Linked DNA regions of Bacillus pumilus. The protein of the gene in region 1 interacts with the protein of each later gene in a pairwise test. Links are inferred from orthologs where the notes say so. Each region holds a gene or a part of one and is shown in the gene's direction. Other genes may lie near its edges. The genes, in order: lpdA and odhB.

Region 1 (8,477 bases):
ATTAGCTGTATATGCAGCAACTGCTGAAGCTCGTGAGCGTGCTGTTAATGGCGAAGGTCCAACATTAATTGAAACTCTTACATTCCGTTACGGCCCTCATACAATGGCTGGTGACGATCCAACAAGATATCGTACAAAAGAAGATGAAAACGAGTGGGAGCAAAAAGATCCATTAGTACGCTACCGCAAATTCTTGGAAAACAAAGGCCTATGGTCTGAAGAAGAAGAGAATAAAGTCATCGAAGATGCAAAAGAACAAATCAAACAAGCGATCAAAGAAGCTGACGAACAGCCTAAGCAAAAAGTCACTGACTTGATTGAAAACATGTACGATGTGAAACCATTCAACTTAGTTGAACAGCTTGAAATTTACAAACAGAAGGAGTCGAAGTAAGCCATGGCGCAAATGACAATGATTCAAGCGATCACTGATGCGTTACGCACAGAACTGAAAAATGACGAAAACGTTCTCGTTTTCGGAGAAGACGTTGGTAAAAACGGCGGCGTATTCCGTGCGACTGAAGGATTGCAAAAAGAGTTTGGTGAGGATCGTGTATTCGATACACCACTTGCTGAATCTGGTATTGGCGGTCTTGCAATTGGCCTTGGACTACAAGAATTCCGCCCAGTAATGGAAATTCAATTCTTCGGATTCGTTTACGAAGTATTAGATTCTGTTTCTGGACAAATGGCTCGTATGCGTTACCGTTCTGGCGGACGCTGGCATTCTCCAGTGACAATCCGTTCTCCATTCGGTGGGGGAGTTCACACACCTGAGCTTCACGCTGACAGCTTAGAAGGTCTTATCGCTCAACAGCCTGGTATCAAGGTGGTCATTCCTTCAACACCTTACGATGCAAAAGGACTATTAATTTCTGCAATCCGTGATAATGATCCGGTTGTATTCCTTGAGCATATGAAACTGTATCGCTCTTTCCGTCAGGAAGTTCCTGAAGAAGAGTACACAATTGAAATCGGTAAAGCTGACGTGAAACGTGAAGGTTCTGACCTTTCAATCATCACTTACGGTGCAATGGTTCACGAATCACTTAAAGCTGCTGAAGAACTTGAAAAAGAAGGCGTTTCTGCTGAAGTAATCGACCTTCGTACAGTAAGCCCGCTTGATATTGAAACAATTATCGCTTCTGTTGAAAAAACAGGTCGTGCGATCGTTGTTCAAGAAGCACAAAAACAAGCTGGTATTGCTGCAAACGTAGTAGCTGAAATCAATGACAGAGCAATCCTTAGCCTAGAAGCACCAGTACTTCGTGTAGCTGCACCTGATACTGTATTTGCTTTCTCTCAAGCTGAGAGCGTATGGCTTCCAAACCATAAAGACGTGCTTGAAACAGCTAAGAAAGTTCTTGAATTTTAATTAAATGACTGAGGGGAAAAGAATTTATTTCTCTTCCCCTTTATCAATTACATGACCGTGTAAACATACACAACAAGGATTCAACAAAATCTAGGAGGCGAAAAACAGTGGCATTTGAATTTAAACTTCCGGACATCGGAGAAGGTATCCACGAAGGTGAGATCGTTAAGTGGTTTGTAAAACCAAACGACGAAATTAATGAAGATGACGTTTTAGCAGAGGTACAAAACGATAAAGCAGTTGTAGAAATTCCTTCACCTGTTAAAGGAAAAGTATTAGAATTAAAAGTTGAAGAGGGAACAGTTGCAACTGTAGGACAAACAATCATTACGTTTGATGCACCTGGTTACGAAAATCTTCAATTTAAAGGCAGCGAAGAAGAAGGCGAAGCAAAAACTGAAGCTCAGGTACAAGGTACTGCTGAAGCTGGTAACGAGCCAGAGAAGAAAGAAGTAGCACAAGAAGAAGCGGCAGCAGCAACTGGTGCAGGCGCACAAGAGCAAGTAGATGCTGATCCAAACAAACGCGTTATCGCTATGCCATCTGTACGTAAATATGCCCGCGAAAAAGGCATTGAAATTTACAAAGTTGCAGGTTCTGGTAAAAACGGACGTGTGTTAAAAGAAGATATCGACAGCTTCGTTAATGGTGGTTCTGCAACTCAAGAAGCAGCGCCTCAAGCAGCTGAAAGTGCAAAAGAAGAAGCAGCTCCTAAAGCGGCAGCAGCAGCTCCAGTTCTTGAAGGAGAATTCCCAGAAACTCGCGAGAAAATGAGCGGAATCCGCAAAGCGATCGCGAAAGCAATGGTGAACTCTAAGCATACAGCTCCTCACGTAACATTAATGGATGAAGTGGATGTAACGAACCTTGTTGCTCATCGTAAACAATTCAAACAAGTTGCAGCTGATCAAGGAATCAAGTTAACTTACTTGCCTTACGTTGTAAAAGCTCTTACTTCTGCTTTGAAAAAGTACCCAGTACTTAACACTTCTATCGATGATAAAACAGATGAAGTTGTTCAAAAACATTACTACAACATCGGAATTGCAGCTGATACTGAAAAAGGCTTGCTTGTTCCAGTTGTGAAAAATGCAGATCGCAAAGCAATTTTCGAAGTATCTAACGAAATCAACGAGCTTGCAACAAAAGCACGTGATGGTAAATTGGCTCCAGCTGAAATGAAAGGTGCATCTTGCACAATCACAAACATCGGTTCTGCTGGTGGACAATGGTTTACTCCAGTTATCAACCACCCAGAAGTAGCGATCCTTGGTATTGGCCGTATCGCTGAAAAAGCGGTTGTTCGTGATGGCGAAATCGTTGCAGCTCCAGTCTTAGCTCTTTCCCTAAGCTTTGACCACCGTATGATCGACGGAGCTACTGCGCAAAATGCCCTTAACCACATCAAGCGTTTATTGAATGATCCACAATTAATTTTAATGGAGGCGTAATGTCATGGTAGTAGGAGATTTCCCAATCGAAACAGATACTCTTGTCATCGGTGCAGGTCCTGGTGGATATGTAGCTGCTATTCGTGCTGCACAGCTTGGACAAAAAGTAACAATCGTTGAAAAAGGAACACTTGGCGGTGTATGTCTAAACGTTGGTTGTATTCCTTCAAAAGCATTAATCAATGCTGGCCATCGTTTCGAAAATGCTAAGCATTCTGAAGACATGGGTATCAAAGCTGAAAACGTAACAGTTGATTTCACAAAAGTTCAAGAGTGGAAAGCTTCTGTTGTAAACAAATTAACAGGTGGAGTTCAAGGTCTTCTTAAAGGAAATAAAGTAGACATCGTTAAAGGTGAAGCTTATTTCGTAGACAGCAACTCTGTACGTGTAATGGATGAAAATTCAGCACAGACGTACACTTTCAAAAATGCAATTCTTGCAACTGGATCTCGGCCAATTGAATTGCCTACTTTTAAATACACAGACCGCGTGATCAACTCAACTGGTGCTTTGGCGCTTAAAGAAGTACCTAAGAAGTTAGTTGTAATCGGTGGTGGATATATCGGTACTGAGCTTGGTACTGCTTATGCAAACTTTGGAACAGAAGTTGTCATTCTTGAAGGTGGAGACGAAATCCTTCCAGGTTTCGAAAAGCAAATGAGCTCATTGGTTAAACGTAACCTGAAGAAAAAAGGAAACGTTGAAATCCATACAAACGCTCTTGCAAAAGGCGTTGAAGAAAAATCTGATGGTGTCACTGTTACTTTCGAAGTAAAAGGTGAAGAAAAAACAGTTGATGCTGATTACGTACTTGTGACTGTTGGTCGTCGTCCAAACACAGATGAGCTTGGTCTTGAGCAAGTTGGTGTTGAATTAACTGACCGCGGAGTTGTCAAAACAGACAAACAATGCCGTACAAGCGTATCTAACATCTATGCAATTGGTGACATCGTTGATGGACCACCACTTGCACACAAAGCTTCTTACGAAGGTAAAATTGCAGCTGAAGCAATCGCTGGAGAGCCAGCTGAAATTGATTACCTTGGTATTCCTGCTGTTGTATTCTCTGAGCCAGAACTTGCAACTGTTGGATACACTGAAGCAGAAGCAAAAGAAGAAGGAATCGACATCGTTGCAGCGAAATTCCCATTCGCAGCAAACGGACGTGCACTTTCTCTTGATGCAACTGATGGCTTCATGAAGATGATCACTCGTAAAGAGGATGGTCTTGTGATCGGTGCACAAATCGCAGGTGTTGGCGCTTCTGATATGATTTCAGAGCTTAGCCTTGCAATCGAAGCTGGAGTGACTGCTGAAGATATCGCAATGACAATTCACGCACACCCAACTTTAGGTGAAATTACAATGGAAACGGCTGAAGTAGCAATCGGAAGCCCAATCCATATCGTAAAATAATGAACTTATTAAACCCCTCTCCTTGATGGAGAGGGGTTTTTTGAGCGCTGCATGAGAAAAACCCCTCATTTCATGAGGGGCTTTTCATATGGATATATAAGTGCAAGGAGAGGTCATTAATTTGTATTCACGCGGTCTAAAGCGTGGCATAATGGCGATAAAATATCCTCTTTACTACTGACATTTCCTTCAACCTTCACAATGACTTTTTCATTATTTACAAGTAAAATAGCCGGCAATTCGTCTACTTCATTTTTCCAGCCTTTAAGATCTTCTTTCACAATCATTTTTGACATTTCTTTCGGGTATTCATTCTTTAAATCGAGGACTGCATCATAATAAGGACTTTCTTTATCAAGATTTTCTGCATCTGTAAAAAAGAGAATTCTTGGTTTTTGAATATGACTGACTTGGTCTGTCTGATTCGGTATGATATACGCTAATGAGCATGAACTAAGTACAAAGAGCATGGGGAATATAATGAGAAGTGTCCTCATAAAATTCAATCTATTCACCTCAAAATCCTTTGGGGTTGTCCCAACATTTTTAGGAGCTGGTTACCTGTTAGTCACTCTAGTGTATCATGTCCTTTTTGACAATTTTCGATTGTTACCCAATTGTTACAGAATTGATATGAAGCAAAATACAATTGAAACGTTCCCACAATATGATGAGAAAATAGCACATATTCATAAAAAATAATTAAATGTGTCATACAATTAACCGTTGACAACTTAAATGTGACATCATATTATAGAAGTGTGAAATAGATTAAACGCTTTCAAATATTGAATGAAGAAAAGGGGAATGTACGTGGGTACAATTATTTGTCAAGATTGCAATGAGACCATTGATCAATTTGAAAATGAAAAAGTGACAACACTATACGGAACGTGTGGTCACTGTCATTGCTGTGATGAAGCCTCTGAATAAATAAAAAAGCATGCAGCTCCATTTGGGGCTGCATGTTTCTTTTTTATAAAATTGGTTTTTGTTCTTTAATGACACGAATCATTTCCAGCGTTGAATCTTCTGGTCCTTGCACAGGGAGACCAATTTCAATGTTTTTAAAGATATAGGAGATATTTTCTTCTGTGATAATTTCTCCTGGTATAAAAATAGGTATGCCTGGCGGGTACACCATGACAAACTCTGCGATGATGCGGCCCGCTGCTTCTTTAAACGGAACTACTTCTGTTGTGGCGTAAAAGGCATCACGCGGCGTCATGGCAAGTGATGGAATCTCAGGTAGCAAGACTTCAGTTACCTCTTGTGTGCCGCTCTCACTTGTAGAGGTTGCGGCAATGTCTTTCATGGCCGTGATCAGCGCATCGATTGTTTCATCAGAATCACCAGGGGTCACAATACATAATATGTTGTAAAGGTCAGAAAGCTCTACTTCAATCCGGTAGCTTTCTCTCAGCCATTTTTCGACATCGTGACCATTGAGCCCAAGGTCTTTAATTGAAATAATTAATTTTGTTGGGTCATAATCATACGTAGAAGCTGAACCGAGTATTTCCTTGCCAATACACGTAATGCCATCAATTTGATTCAAACGGTTCCTCGCTGATTCCGCTAAACGGATGGCTTCATCTGCAAGTGCCTTTCCTTCAGTGGCTAATCGCTTTCGAGCGACATCAAGTGACGCCAAGAGCAAATAAGATGTAGACGTTGTCGTCAACATGCTCAAAATCGATTGCACACGATCTTTTGAGATAAGCCCTTCCTTCATATTTAAAATAGAGCTCTGAGTAAGGGAACCGCCAAGTTTATGGACACTTGTTGCTGCCATGTCTGCACCTGCTTGCATGGCTGATAGTGGGAGCTTATCGTGAAAATGAATATGCACGCCGTGTGCCTCATCGACAAGGACAGGCACATGAAATGAATGGGCAATGTCTACAATCGATTTTAAGTCTGCTGAAACGCCGAAATACGTCGGATTAATCACAAGTAGACCTTTGGCATCTGGATGCTCTGTGAGTGCTTTTTTCGCTGATTCTGGTGTAATGCCGTGAGAGATGCCAAGCTCTTTGTCTATTTCTGGGTGAATAAAAACAGGAACTGCGCCAGAAAATACAATCGCGGACATAATTGATTTATGGACGTTACGCGGAACGATAATTTTATCCCCAGGTCCGCATACGGTCATCACCATTGTCATGATGGCGCCGCTTGTTCCTTGAATACAGAAAAACGTATGGTCAGCACCGAATGCTTCAGCAGCTAAATCTTGTGCTTCTTTTATCATTCCTCGAGGTGAGTGTAAATCATCAAGAGGTTCTATATTAATGAGATCAATGCTTAATGCATTGTCGCCAATGAATGCTCTAAATTCAGGGTCCATTCCGGCTCCTTTTTTATGGCCTGGAATGTGAAATTGAACTGGATTGGTTGCTGCATGTTTTTTTAGTCCAGTGTATAAGGGTGTATCATGTTGTGACAATTGCTTTCCCACCTTCATCGAAATACCTGCTATTATTGTGCCAATAACGACAGATTTCATTGCATAAAACAAAAGAATTATATTATGAACTGATCGGAATGTAAAGCATAAAATCAATCGGTTTCTGATCGAACAGATGCTATAATAAAAGCTCAAATAAGAAATGAGTGTTAAAGTGAGGGACAAGTAAATGGAATATCAATATCCAATGGACGTCGACTGGACGACAGAGGAAAAGATTGCGGTTATTTCGTTTTTTCAAGCTGTTGAAAAAGCCTATGAAAAAGGAATACCGAAGCAGGAGTTATTAGATACTTATAAACGTTTTAAAGAGATTGTGCCATCAAAAGCAGAAGAAAAGACGCATTGTGCAGCGTTTGAAAAAGAAAGCGGGTATTCTCCTTATCGTACAGTGAAAACGGCAAGAGAAGCAGAAGAGTCTACCATTATTCGTATGTAAGAAAAAACGAGCCTGTATGGGCTCGTTTTTTTATACAGATTGTTTTTGTGTAAAGCGGTATAGATATGTCACCGTTCGGAAGGCATCTTCAATTTTTGATAAGAATTCTTCATTATTCATTTGAACGACTTCTTCTCTAGGTAGCTGAATGCCGCAAAGAAGCTCGGCTTTCTTTACCGTTTGGACACGTTCAAACAGTGTTTTCAACTGTTCTGCATCGAGTTCGCTGTGACGCATGACATCTGGTTTCATATGATCTTTAGACCAAACAAAATCTTGTGGTATTTTCTTCTGAATGGTATCTAGTTCTTTTTCGAAGAGCTGACCATATTCGCCTTTTACAGGAGATTCATAAATAAGAGCAAACCAAACAAAGACATGTGTTTTCCAAAGCCCAATTTGAAAATGAGGGAGTTTTTTATACCCACGCTTGCTGTTTGCAAAAGCAACCCACGTATCATTAGGCGGATTGACTGATCTTCTAGCATGCTTTGCGACGTGTACAAACATTTCGTCACCTGTAATAGAAGAAAGAAGTGGTGCAAAGTGTTCTCCAAGTGCTTCAAGCTTTGGACGGACTCTTTCTTTTAATACCGTCATTCGTTCATCTAAACCGTCAACTGTAAATGTCTCAAAATCTTCATCTCTAAAACGCATTTCACTCATCGTATGCCTCCTGTATTCTTTCGCTGATCATATTTTATCATAGCTTGGGTTAAGCTCAAAAAAAGATGCACCGTCAGATCAAAGATTGTAGAGGAAGTAGGGCAGCGTTTAAAAACAACGATTTTGTGGTACATAACAAATAGGTAAAGACACAATTTTCAGAATGTCGTTGCGGTTATGCGATCGCTTCATACGATATAAGCAAGAACCAATTCTCTTATCGATTGAATTTTTTATCAATGAAAACTGACAAGGAATGAATCATTCTCTGGAAGGGGCGTTGACCAAATGAAGCAAATCGTGAAGCAGGGGTATAGACAGGAGAAGAAGAATCGCATCGCTGTGTGGAGATTAGAGGTGGACTATGAGCTTTCTACGCTTCATGAAGCCATCGAGCAAAAAGATGACATCCAAATCGAACGCAGCAAACGAAAGCTTGAGCGCCTAAGAAAAGAATGGGAGCAGCTTAAAGGGTAGAACAAGGTGAGGTAAAAACGAACCAATTCATCGGTTCGTTTTTGTATGAAGCTGCTTTTTTCTTGCTTTTACGTACATAATATCAGTATGCTATTACAAATAGGTATTACATAGAAAAGAGGTTTACAGTCTGATGACAAACTGGGTGGAAATTGACCGTCTTGCAAAGCTTTGGGTAAAAG
Region 2 (8,457 bases), 310 kb from region 1 along the record:
ACTTTATTAGTGGATTGTTCTGCCAGCATGTTTGACAAGATGGACGAGACGAAAAAAGGCATTGTTTTATTTCATGAAGCCTTAAAGTCCGTTCAAGTCCCACATCAAATTGTGGGGTTTTGGGAAGATACAAACGATGCATCAGAAACAAGTCAGCCGAACTATTTTAACACAGTCGTGTCGTTCAAAGATTCTTTATTTGATGCAGGCCCTTCCATCATGTCTCTTGAACCGGAAGAGGATAATCGGGATGGCTATGCGATTCGCCAAATGACAAAAATGATATTAAAAAGAAGAGAAGAGCAAAAGTTTCTCATTGTATTTTCTGATGGAGAACCGGCTGCATTCAGCTACGAACAAAATGGGATCGTCGATACACATGAAGCAGTTCTTGAGGCGAGGAAAAAAGGCATTGAGGTCATCAATGTGTTTTTATCCAATTCACCGATCGAAGAAGCGCAGATGAAAACGATTCAAGATATGTATGGCAAGTTCAGCATTTTTGTACCAGATGTCGATACATTGCCAGATGTTTTATATCCGTTACTGAAGAAATTACTGCATAAAAGCATTGGGGCATAAGGTTTTGCCCCTTTCCCTCAAAATATTTTTCGGAATGATTTAAATTTTTTGTTTTTCTGTGAATTTTTTATCTTTAATTGAACAAAGAATGTAGAAAGTAATCCGAAACAGTGGTAGAATATTATTGGAAGCGTTTTATTACATAAATTTGGTCATTGTGTTCTGGAAGTTATATCGAGATAGTGTTCAATCACTTGATGATCAAAGTTGGGGGTAGTGTTCAAAATGTTTCAAAATGATGTGAAACAACCGTTGAGTTGGGAAGAATTTCATGGTCCGAACCTCGGCTATGTGCTCGAGCTCTACGATCAGTATGTCCAGGATCCTACTAGTGTTGATGAAGATCTAAGAGGCATATTTGATGAACTTGGTGCACCACCGAGTGAAATGAAGGAGGAAATTGGGAAAAAAGAAAATAGCGTAGTTACTTCTGAACAAATCCAAAAGATAGCATCAGTCGTTAAACTGGCAGAAGACATCAGAACGTATGGCCATTTAAATGCTTCCGTCAATCCTCTTCGCAAAGAAAAGGAATTACAAGAGCTGTTTCCTTTAAAGGAGTACGGCTTAACAGAAGAAGACGTCAAGAATATTCCAATATCTATTATTAGTCCTGACGCACCAAAACACATTTCAAACGGCATAGAAGCCATTAACCATTTGAGAAATACGTATAAGCGTACGATTTCATTTGAGTTTGATCACGTACATGATTTCGAAGAGCGGAACTGGCTCTCAAAATCAATCGAGTCTGGTGAATTATTTAAGAAAAAACCAGCCGATAAACTAGTTTCTGTATTCAAGAGATTAACAGAAGTTGAGCAGTTCGAACAGTTTCTTCATAAAACATTTGTTGGGCAAAAGCGCTTCTCGATAGAAGGTTTAGACGCACTTGTCCCAGTACTTGATGAAATTATTTCAGAGTCTGTTACACAAGGGACTTCAAATATTAACATTGGAATGGCACACAGAGGCCGTTTAAATGTATTAGCACATGTGTTAGGAAAGCCATATGAGATTATTTTCTCGGAATTCCAGCATGCGCCGAATAAAGAGCTCGTTCCATCAGAAGGCTCTATTGGCATCAGCTACGGATGGACTGGTGATGTAAAGTACCATCTAGGAGCGGATCGTCAAATTAAAGACGAAGATACAAAGAGTGCGAGAGTCACGCTTGCTAATAACCCAAGTCACCTAGAATTCATTGATCCAATCATTGAAGGTAGCACACGTGCCGCTCAGGAATTGCGTACTCAAAAGGGATATCCAGCTCAAGACGTTGAAAAGGCATTAGCCATCTTAATTCATGGTGATGCAGCATTTCCTGGAGAAGGAATTGTGGCAGAAACATTAAATTTAAGTCAACTTGTAGGCTATCAAGTGGGTGGAACGATCCATATCATTGCAAACAATATGATCGGATTTACGACGGAAAGCAATGAATCTCGCTCAACGAAATATGCAAGTGACCTTGCAAAAGGGTTTGAGATTCCAATTGTTCACGTCAATGCAGATGATCCAGAAGCATGTTTAGCAGCTGTTCAATTAGCTGTGGAATACCGCAAACGCTTTAAGAAGGATTTCTTAATTGACTTGATCGGTTACCGCAGATATGGTCATAACGAAATGGATGAGCCTTCTACGACTCAGCCGATGCTATACGATGCCGTCAGAAAGCACAAAACGGTCAAGAATATCTTTGCAGATAAACTTGTCTCAGAAGGTCTTCTAACGAAAGAACAGCGTGAAGAAATCGAGCAGGCTGTAGCGACGAGAATAGAAGAAGCCTATCAAAAGGTGCCTTCAAAGAAAGAGCATACGATTCAAGAAATTGAACTGCCAGAACCAGTATCAAATGGCTTCCCAGCAGTGGATACATCGGTAGAATTTGATGTATTACGTAAGCTGAATGAAGAATTGATCAGCTGGCCGGACGATTTCCAAGTATTTGGTAAGCTTAAACGGATCCTTGAAAAACGGGCAAAAGTGTTTACAGATGACCGTAAAGTAGAATGGTCACTTGGAGAAGCACTTGCATTTGCATCTATATTAAAAGACGGTACGCCAATTCGAATGACCGGACAGGATTCAGAGCGCGGTACTTTTGCTCAAAGAAACCTTGTTCTTCACGACAGTCAAACTGGAAATGAATTTATTGCTCTTCATGAGCTAAGTGATGCAAACGCATCATTTACTGTTCATAATAGTCCACTGTCAGAGGGCTCAGTCATCGGGTTTGAATATGGTTATAATGTCTATTCTCCTGAAACGTTAGTCATTTGGGAGGCTCAATTTGGAGACTTCGCAAATGCGGCTCAAGTGTATTTCGATCAATTTATTTCGGCTGGACGTGCAAAATGGGGACAAAAATCAGGTCTAGTGATGCTCTTGCCTCATGGATATGAAGGACAAGGTCCTGAGCATTCAAGTGGAAGAACAGAGCGATTCCTGCAATCAGCTGCTGAGAATAACTGGACAGTGGCGAACCTCACAAGTGCAGCGCAATACTTCCACATTCTAAGAAGACAGGCGAAGATGCTGCTTCGCGAAGAGATTCGTCCGCTTGTCATCATGACACCGAAGAGTCTGCTTCGTAACCCGAACTCATTGTCTGAAGTCCAGGAATTAACGGATGGACAGTTCCAACCAGTTCTTGAACAACCAGGCCTTGTGCATGATCATGAAAAAGTATCGCGCCTTGTGCTATCTAGCGGGAAGGTATCCATTGATATTAGTGATCGTTTTACTCAAATGGAAGAGCCGAAAGATTGGCTTCACATTGCGAGAGTGGAACAACTATATCCATTCCCAGCCAAAGATATTAAAGCGATTTTATCAAAACTAACAAACTTAGAAGAAATCGTATGGACGCAAGAAGAGCCACAAAATATGGGGGCTTGGGGATACATTGAGCCATATTTACGTGAAATTGCGCCTGAAAAAGTAAAAGTACGTTACATCGGCCGAAGAAGACGTTCAAGTACGGCTGAGGGCGATCCAACTGTGCATAAAAAAGAACAAGAACGAATTGTATCTGATAGCTTGACTCGCAAAAACTAAGGGGGAAATGAAAAATGGCGGAAATTAAAGTACCTGAATTAGCGGAATCGATCTCGGAAGGAACGATAGCTCAATGGCTCAAGCAGCCGGGCGATTATGTGGAACAGGGAGAATACCTGTTAGAGCTTGAAACAGATAAAGTCAATGTCGAACTGACAGCCGAAGAATCTGGTGTACTCAAAGAAGTGCTGAAAGATTCTGGTGACACTGTACAAGTTGGAGAAGTCATCGGAACAATTGCAGCGGGTGAAGCTGGCGGAAGCGAGACCGCAGCTCCAGCACCTGAGCAAGAGTCTGCACCAGCTCCGAAAGATGAACCGGCTGCTGCTCAAAAAGAAGAAGCAGTGAAAGAAGAGCCGAAATCTGGTAATGGCAGAACCATCGCTTCTCCTGCAGCTAGAAAACTAGCGAGAGAGAAGGGGCTAGACTTATCTGAAATTCCAACCGTAGATCCGCTGGGCAGGGTACGAAAGCAGGATGTTGCTTCTTATCAAAAGAATGAAGCACCTGCAAGTGCACCAAAAGCCGCGCCAAAAGCAAATGCTGCGGTGCAAAATGAACAACCAGGAAAGCCAGTTGAACGTGAGAGAATGTCGCGCCGCAGACAAACGATTGCCAAACGTTTAGTTGAGGTTCAGCAAACGGCTGCAATGCTGACGACATTTAATGAAGTAGATATGACAGCTGTGATGGACTTAAGAAAGCGCCGTAAAGATGCCTTCCTTGAACAAAATGATGTAAAGCTTGGTTTCATGTCCTTCTTCACAAAAGCAGTTGTAGCAGCACTGAAGAAATATCCGCTGCTTAACGCAGAAATTCAAGGTGATGAGCTTGTCTTGAAGAAATTCTATGACATCGGCATCGCTGTTGCTGCTAACGAAGGACTTGTCGTACCGGTTGTCCGTGATGCAGACAGATTGTCGTTTGCAGGGATTGAAAAGGAAATTGGTCATCTTGCGAAAAAAGCACGAGATAACAAATTGTCTCTAAATGAGCTACAAGGTGGATCATTCACGATCACAAACGGCGGAACATTCGGTTCACTGCTTTCAACACCAATTTTAAACAGCCCTCAAGTTGGAATTTTAGGGATGCACAAAATTCAGCTTCGACCTGTGGCAATTGATGAAGAACGTTTTGAGAACCGTCCGATGATGTATTTAGCTCTTTCTTACGACCACCGGATTGTCGATGGAAAAGAAGCAGTTGGATTCCTTGTCACGATTAAAAACTTGCTTGAAGATCCAGAGCAGCTATTGCTTGAAGGATAATCTTCAATTTGAAAAGCTAGCACCTATTAAAGGGCTAGCTTTTTTTCTTTTCACTTTCAGCATTTCCTCTTTTTGACCAATATGTCGCAAGCCAGGAACCGGATAAATTATGCCACACACTAAAAATGGCACTTGGTACGGCTGCAAGTGGAGAGAAGTGTGCTGTTGCTAGAGCTGCACCAAGTCCAGAGTTTTGCATGCCTACTTCAATCGAGATGGCTCTTCGAGAAGGGATATCCATTTTGCACCACTTTGCAATAAGATAACCAAATAAAAGACCAAGTCCATTATGTAAGATCACAACGGCCAATATTAGCAGACCAGATTGAAGAATCTGCTCTTTATTTGCACTGACAACCGCTGCAATGATCATAACAATTCCGGCGACAGACACAAGCGGTAGTGCTTGAACCGCATAGGTTACTTGTTTTTTGAAAAATAATTTAACGATGACCCCTAAGACAATAGGAATGAGCACAACTTGTACAATTGATAAAAATAGTGCTTCTGGCGATACAGGTAACCAAGATTTTGCAAAAATTAAAATGAAAACAGGGGTTAAAAACGGCGCAAGTAATGTTGATATGGTAGTGACAGCTACAGATAAAGCTGTATTTCCTTTCGCCAAAAAAGTCATAACGTTCGATGCTGTACCGCCTGGGCAACAGCCTACGAGAACAACTCCTACTGCGATTTCGGACGGGAGTCTTAGTCCGTAAGCTAACAAAAAGGCGAGAAGCGGCATGAGTGTGTACTGCGTCAGTACCCCGATCAGAACATAAAGAGGTTTTCGAAACAGTTCTTTAAAATCTTCAGCAGATAAAGTAAGCCCCATCCCAAACATAATAATACCGAGTAAAAAAGGAATATAAGATCCAATTTTAGAGAATTCCGCAGGAAAGGCGAATCCAAGAAATGCAAAGACAATGACCCAAATCGCAAACGTTCTACCTGCAAACTGACTAATACTTAAAAGAATCTTCATATATTGCTTCATCTCTCTTTCTATACATATCTTTTTTATTTTAAATGAATTTTCTGAAAAAACAACCCATTCTTTATCAAGTTGTTTATAATTATATTATGTAAACCATAAATACTCCATATAAGCGGATGCCTACATGGAGTAGCGTTGTTAAAAAGGGGTCCATTTCACTTGCTGAGCTTGCTTAAGCCGTGCTTCTGGCTCATGCCAGTCAACGACATTCCACCAACGATCTACATAGGCCGCTTTTTCATTCAGATATTGCAGATAGTAGGCGTGTTCCCATACGTCAAGAGCGAGAAGAGGGATCACATCCCATTGTGATAAAAATTGGTGGCGTTCTGCTTGTAAAATCTCTAATCGCTGAGATCTGGGCGCCCAAACGAGAATCGCCCAGCCGACACCTTCTACTTGTTTAGCTGCAGCAGAAAATTGGGCTTTGAATGCATCATAGCTTTCAAACGATTGTTCAATCTGGCGAAGCATTTGCCCAGTGGGCTTTCGCTTCCCTGAAGGACTCATGGAAAACCAAAAAATGCAATGTAAATAGTGTCCCGCACCATTGAAGGCAAGCTCCCGTTCCCAATGCTTGATCATCTTAAAATCATTGGTTCTTCTCGCTCTTTTTAAGGCAAGCTCAGCTTGGTTCAGACCATCAACATATGATTGGTGATGCTTCTGGTGATGCAAATACATAATTTCTTTTGAAATAAACGGTTCTAGTGCATCATACCGGTAAGGGAGAGGGGGTAATTGATGACCGCCAACTGCTACATCTCGCATTGCATCTTGTGGAATTATATCCTCTGCAATACTTTCAGCCAATGTGTACCACTCTTCTTCACTGGAATGCTCATCATTCATGATGAACGATAAATGTTCTGCTTTTTGACGGATGTTGTCATCTTGAATTGCATCTTGAATGGAGCTAAGCCAATCTTTAAGCTGCATACGATATTCTTCCTTATTCATTTTTACGCCTCATTTCTTCTAAAAATGTGGAACAAGCCATCATTGGAAAAACAAATGGATAGCTATGATAGGTAATGTAAAATTGCTTTGGAAGACCAATGCCTACTGGATAGTGCAAAGCTTTACTCGAATGCTGATGTTGAATCAAAAACGAGATGGCTTTTAAAATCGATTTGTCATCTGGCTGCACGTATTGTAAAAGTGCCTCAGCAGCCCAAGCCGTTTGAACCACTGTTCCAAATGGAAGCGGGACATATCTTTTAACCTCTGAACTTTTACACGATTCTCCGAAGCTGCCATCTTCTAATTGAATGGTTTTTAAAAATCGACATGCTTTTTGAACAGCAGGATGCGATGAGGGGATGCCACTAGCCTTTAGTCCAGTTAACGCAGCCCAAGTACCATAAATATAGCAAACGCCCCATCTGCCGTACCATGATCCGTCCTTCTCTTGATGATCAAGCAGCCATTTCACACAATGATCTTTTTGCCTTTGCATGAGTGGTGACTTGTCGTTCTCTTCAGAAGCGATAAGGTGGAGCACACGACCTGTAATATCAGGAGTAGAAGGATCAATGGCCGCATCCTCAGCAGATTCGAGCGGGAGATGACGAAGCAAGAAGTGATCTTGATTTTTTTCAAAAGCTGAAAAGCCACCATCCCGGTTTTGCATGGAAAGAAGCCAATCAAATCCTCGTTTCCACTGAACAGGAGCATAAGTTTGAGGAATGGCTTTTAACACAATTTGCGTATCATCACAATCTGGGTTATTTGTGTTCAAATCTGAAAAACCAAAGCCTCCCGGAGCCGCATGCCGGTTATGGATTGCCCAATCTGCTTTCTTCATTTGCTGCCGGTTCAGTAAGTACGTAAAAGACTTTTTAATAACTGGATCATCTTGTGTTCTGCCCGCTCGCTGAGAAGCATAACTGACAAGCGCTGTATCCCAAACAGTAGATGTAGAATTCTCAGCGTATTTCTTCCCCCCACAGTCAGTGACTAGCTGTTTCATCCCTTTGACTGCTTTTAAAATGAGATGATGTCCCGGAGAGTATCCAAGACTCATGAGAGCATAGACCATAAAAATACTGGCACTTAAATAGCTGTACAGCGTGCCATCTTTTTCAAGACGGTCAAACATATATCGCTTCGCTGCCTCATACCCGAAAAAGTCGAACCTGCTGTCGAGTGCTGTATACGACCGCATGTACGCTAGAAAGTGGTGAGTGGAACGTTCTTCTCTTGCCATAAACCAGTCAAAAGGATTTTTAGACATGTTCGCATCAAGATGTGATAAGCTTGGAAACTGCTCATGGGAAGTATATCGTTTGTTAAGTGCAATCATCATTGGGACAAAATGAATTCTTGCATAGGCACTAAGATGATAGAAGTGAAGCGGGAAGTATGTAGGGATGAGTAAAAATGAAAGTGGGGCATAGAAGTATGGCCAAGGGTGCATTCCATTGACGGCAAGCATCCACTTTGTCATAAAATGAACGTCTTTTAATCCACCTTTTGATCGTATATATCGTGCTGCTTTTTCCATATGCGGCTCATCTTGTTGATACCTGCCTGACACAAGCATTC

Evidence for each region.
Region 2: the proteins of lpdA (region 1) and odhB interact in binary tests that used the Escherichia coli proteins (3 or more experiments, as listed by UniProt). The link is inferred for Bacillus pumilus from one-to-one orthologs.

What each region holds. Positions count from the first base shown.
Region 1 is NZ_CP047089.1:1,963,233-1,971,709, reverse strand. What follows is about bases 2,166-5,036. They hold lpdA (dihydrolipoyl dehydrogenase), read left to right. Parts: upstream 2,166-2,830; coding sequence 2,831-4,243; downstream 4,244-5,036. Other genes in these bases: GPS65_RS09555 (hypothetical protein), read right to left, coding at 4,360-4,740; GPS65_RS09565 (dihydrolipoamide acetyltransferase family protein), read left to right, coding at 2,166-2,826. In the rest of the region: pdhA (pyruvate dehydrogenase (acetyl-transferring) E1 component subunit alpha), read left to right, coding at 1-394; pdhB (pyruvate dehydrogenase complex E1 component subunit beta), read left to right, coding at 398-1,375; more of GPS65_RS09565, read left to right, coding at 1,483-2,165; GPS65_RS09550 (GapA-binding peptide SR1P), read left to right, coding at 5,057-5,176; GPS65_RS09545 (aminotransferase class I/II-fold pyridoxal phosphate-dependent enzyme), read right to left, coding at 5,220-6,692; GPS65_RS09540 (UPF0223 family protein), read left to right, coding at 6,883-7,152; GPS65_RS09535 (DUF1054 domain-containing protein), read right to left, coding at 7,183-7,818; GPS65_RS09530 (hypothetical protein), read left to right, coding at 8,107-8,295; GPS65_RS09525 (inositol monophosphatase family protein), read left to right, coding at 8,429-8,477. UniProt on the Escherichia coli protein: Lipoamide dehydrogenase is a component of the glycine cleavage system as well as of the alpha-ketoacid dehydrogenase complexes.
Region 2 is NZ_CP047089.1:2,273,728-2,282,184, reverse strand. What follows is about bases 2,934-5,784. They hold odhB (2-oxoglutarate dehydrogenase complex dihydrolipoyllysine-residue succinyltransferase), read left to right. Parts: upstream 2,934-3,656; coding sequence 3,657-4,913; downstream 4,914-5,784. Other genes in these bases: GPS65_RS11175 (bile acid:sodium symporter family protein), read right to left, coding at 4,948-5,784; sucA (2-oxoglutarate dehydrogenase E1 component), read left to right, coding at 2,934-3,642. Also shown: GPS65_RS11190 (vWA domain-containing protein), read left to right, coding at 1-582; more of sucA, read left to right, coding at 808-2,933; more of GPS65_RS11175, read right to left, coding at 5,785-5,898; GPS65_RS11170 (superoxide dismutase), read right to left, coding at 6,049-6,870; GPS65_RS11165 (terpene cyclase/mutase family protein), read right to left, coding at 6,863-8,457. UniProt on the Escherichia coli protein: E2 component of the 2-oxoglutarate dehydrogenase (OGDH) complex which catalyzes the second step in the conversion of 2-oxoglutarate to succinyl-CoA and CO(2).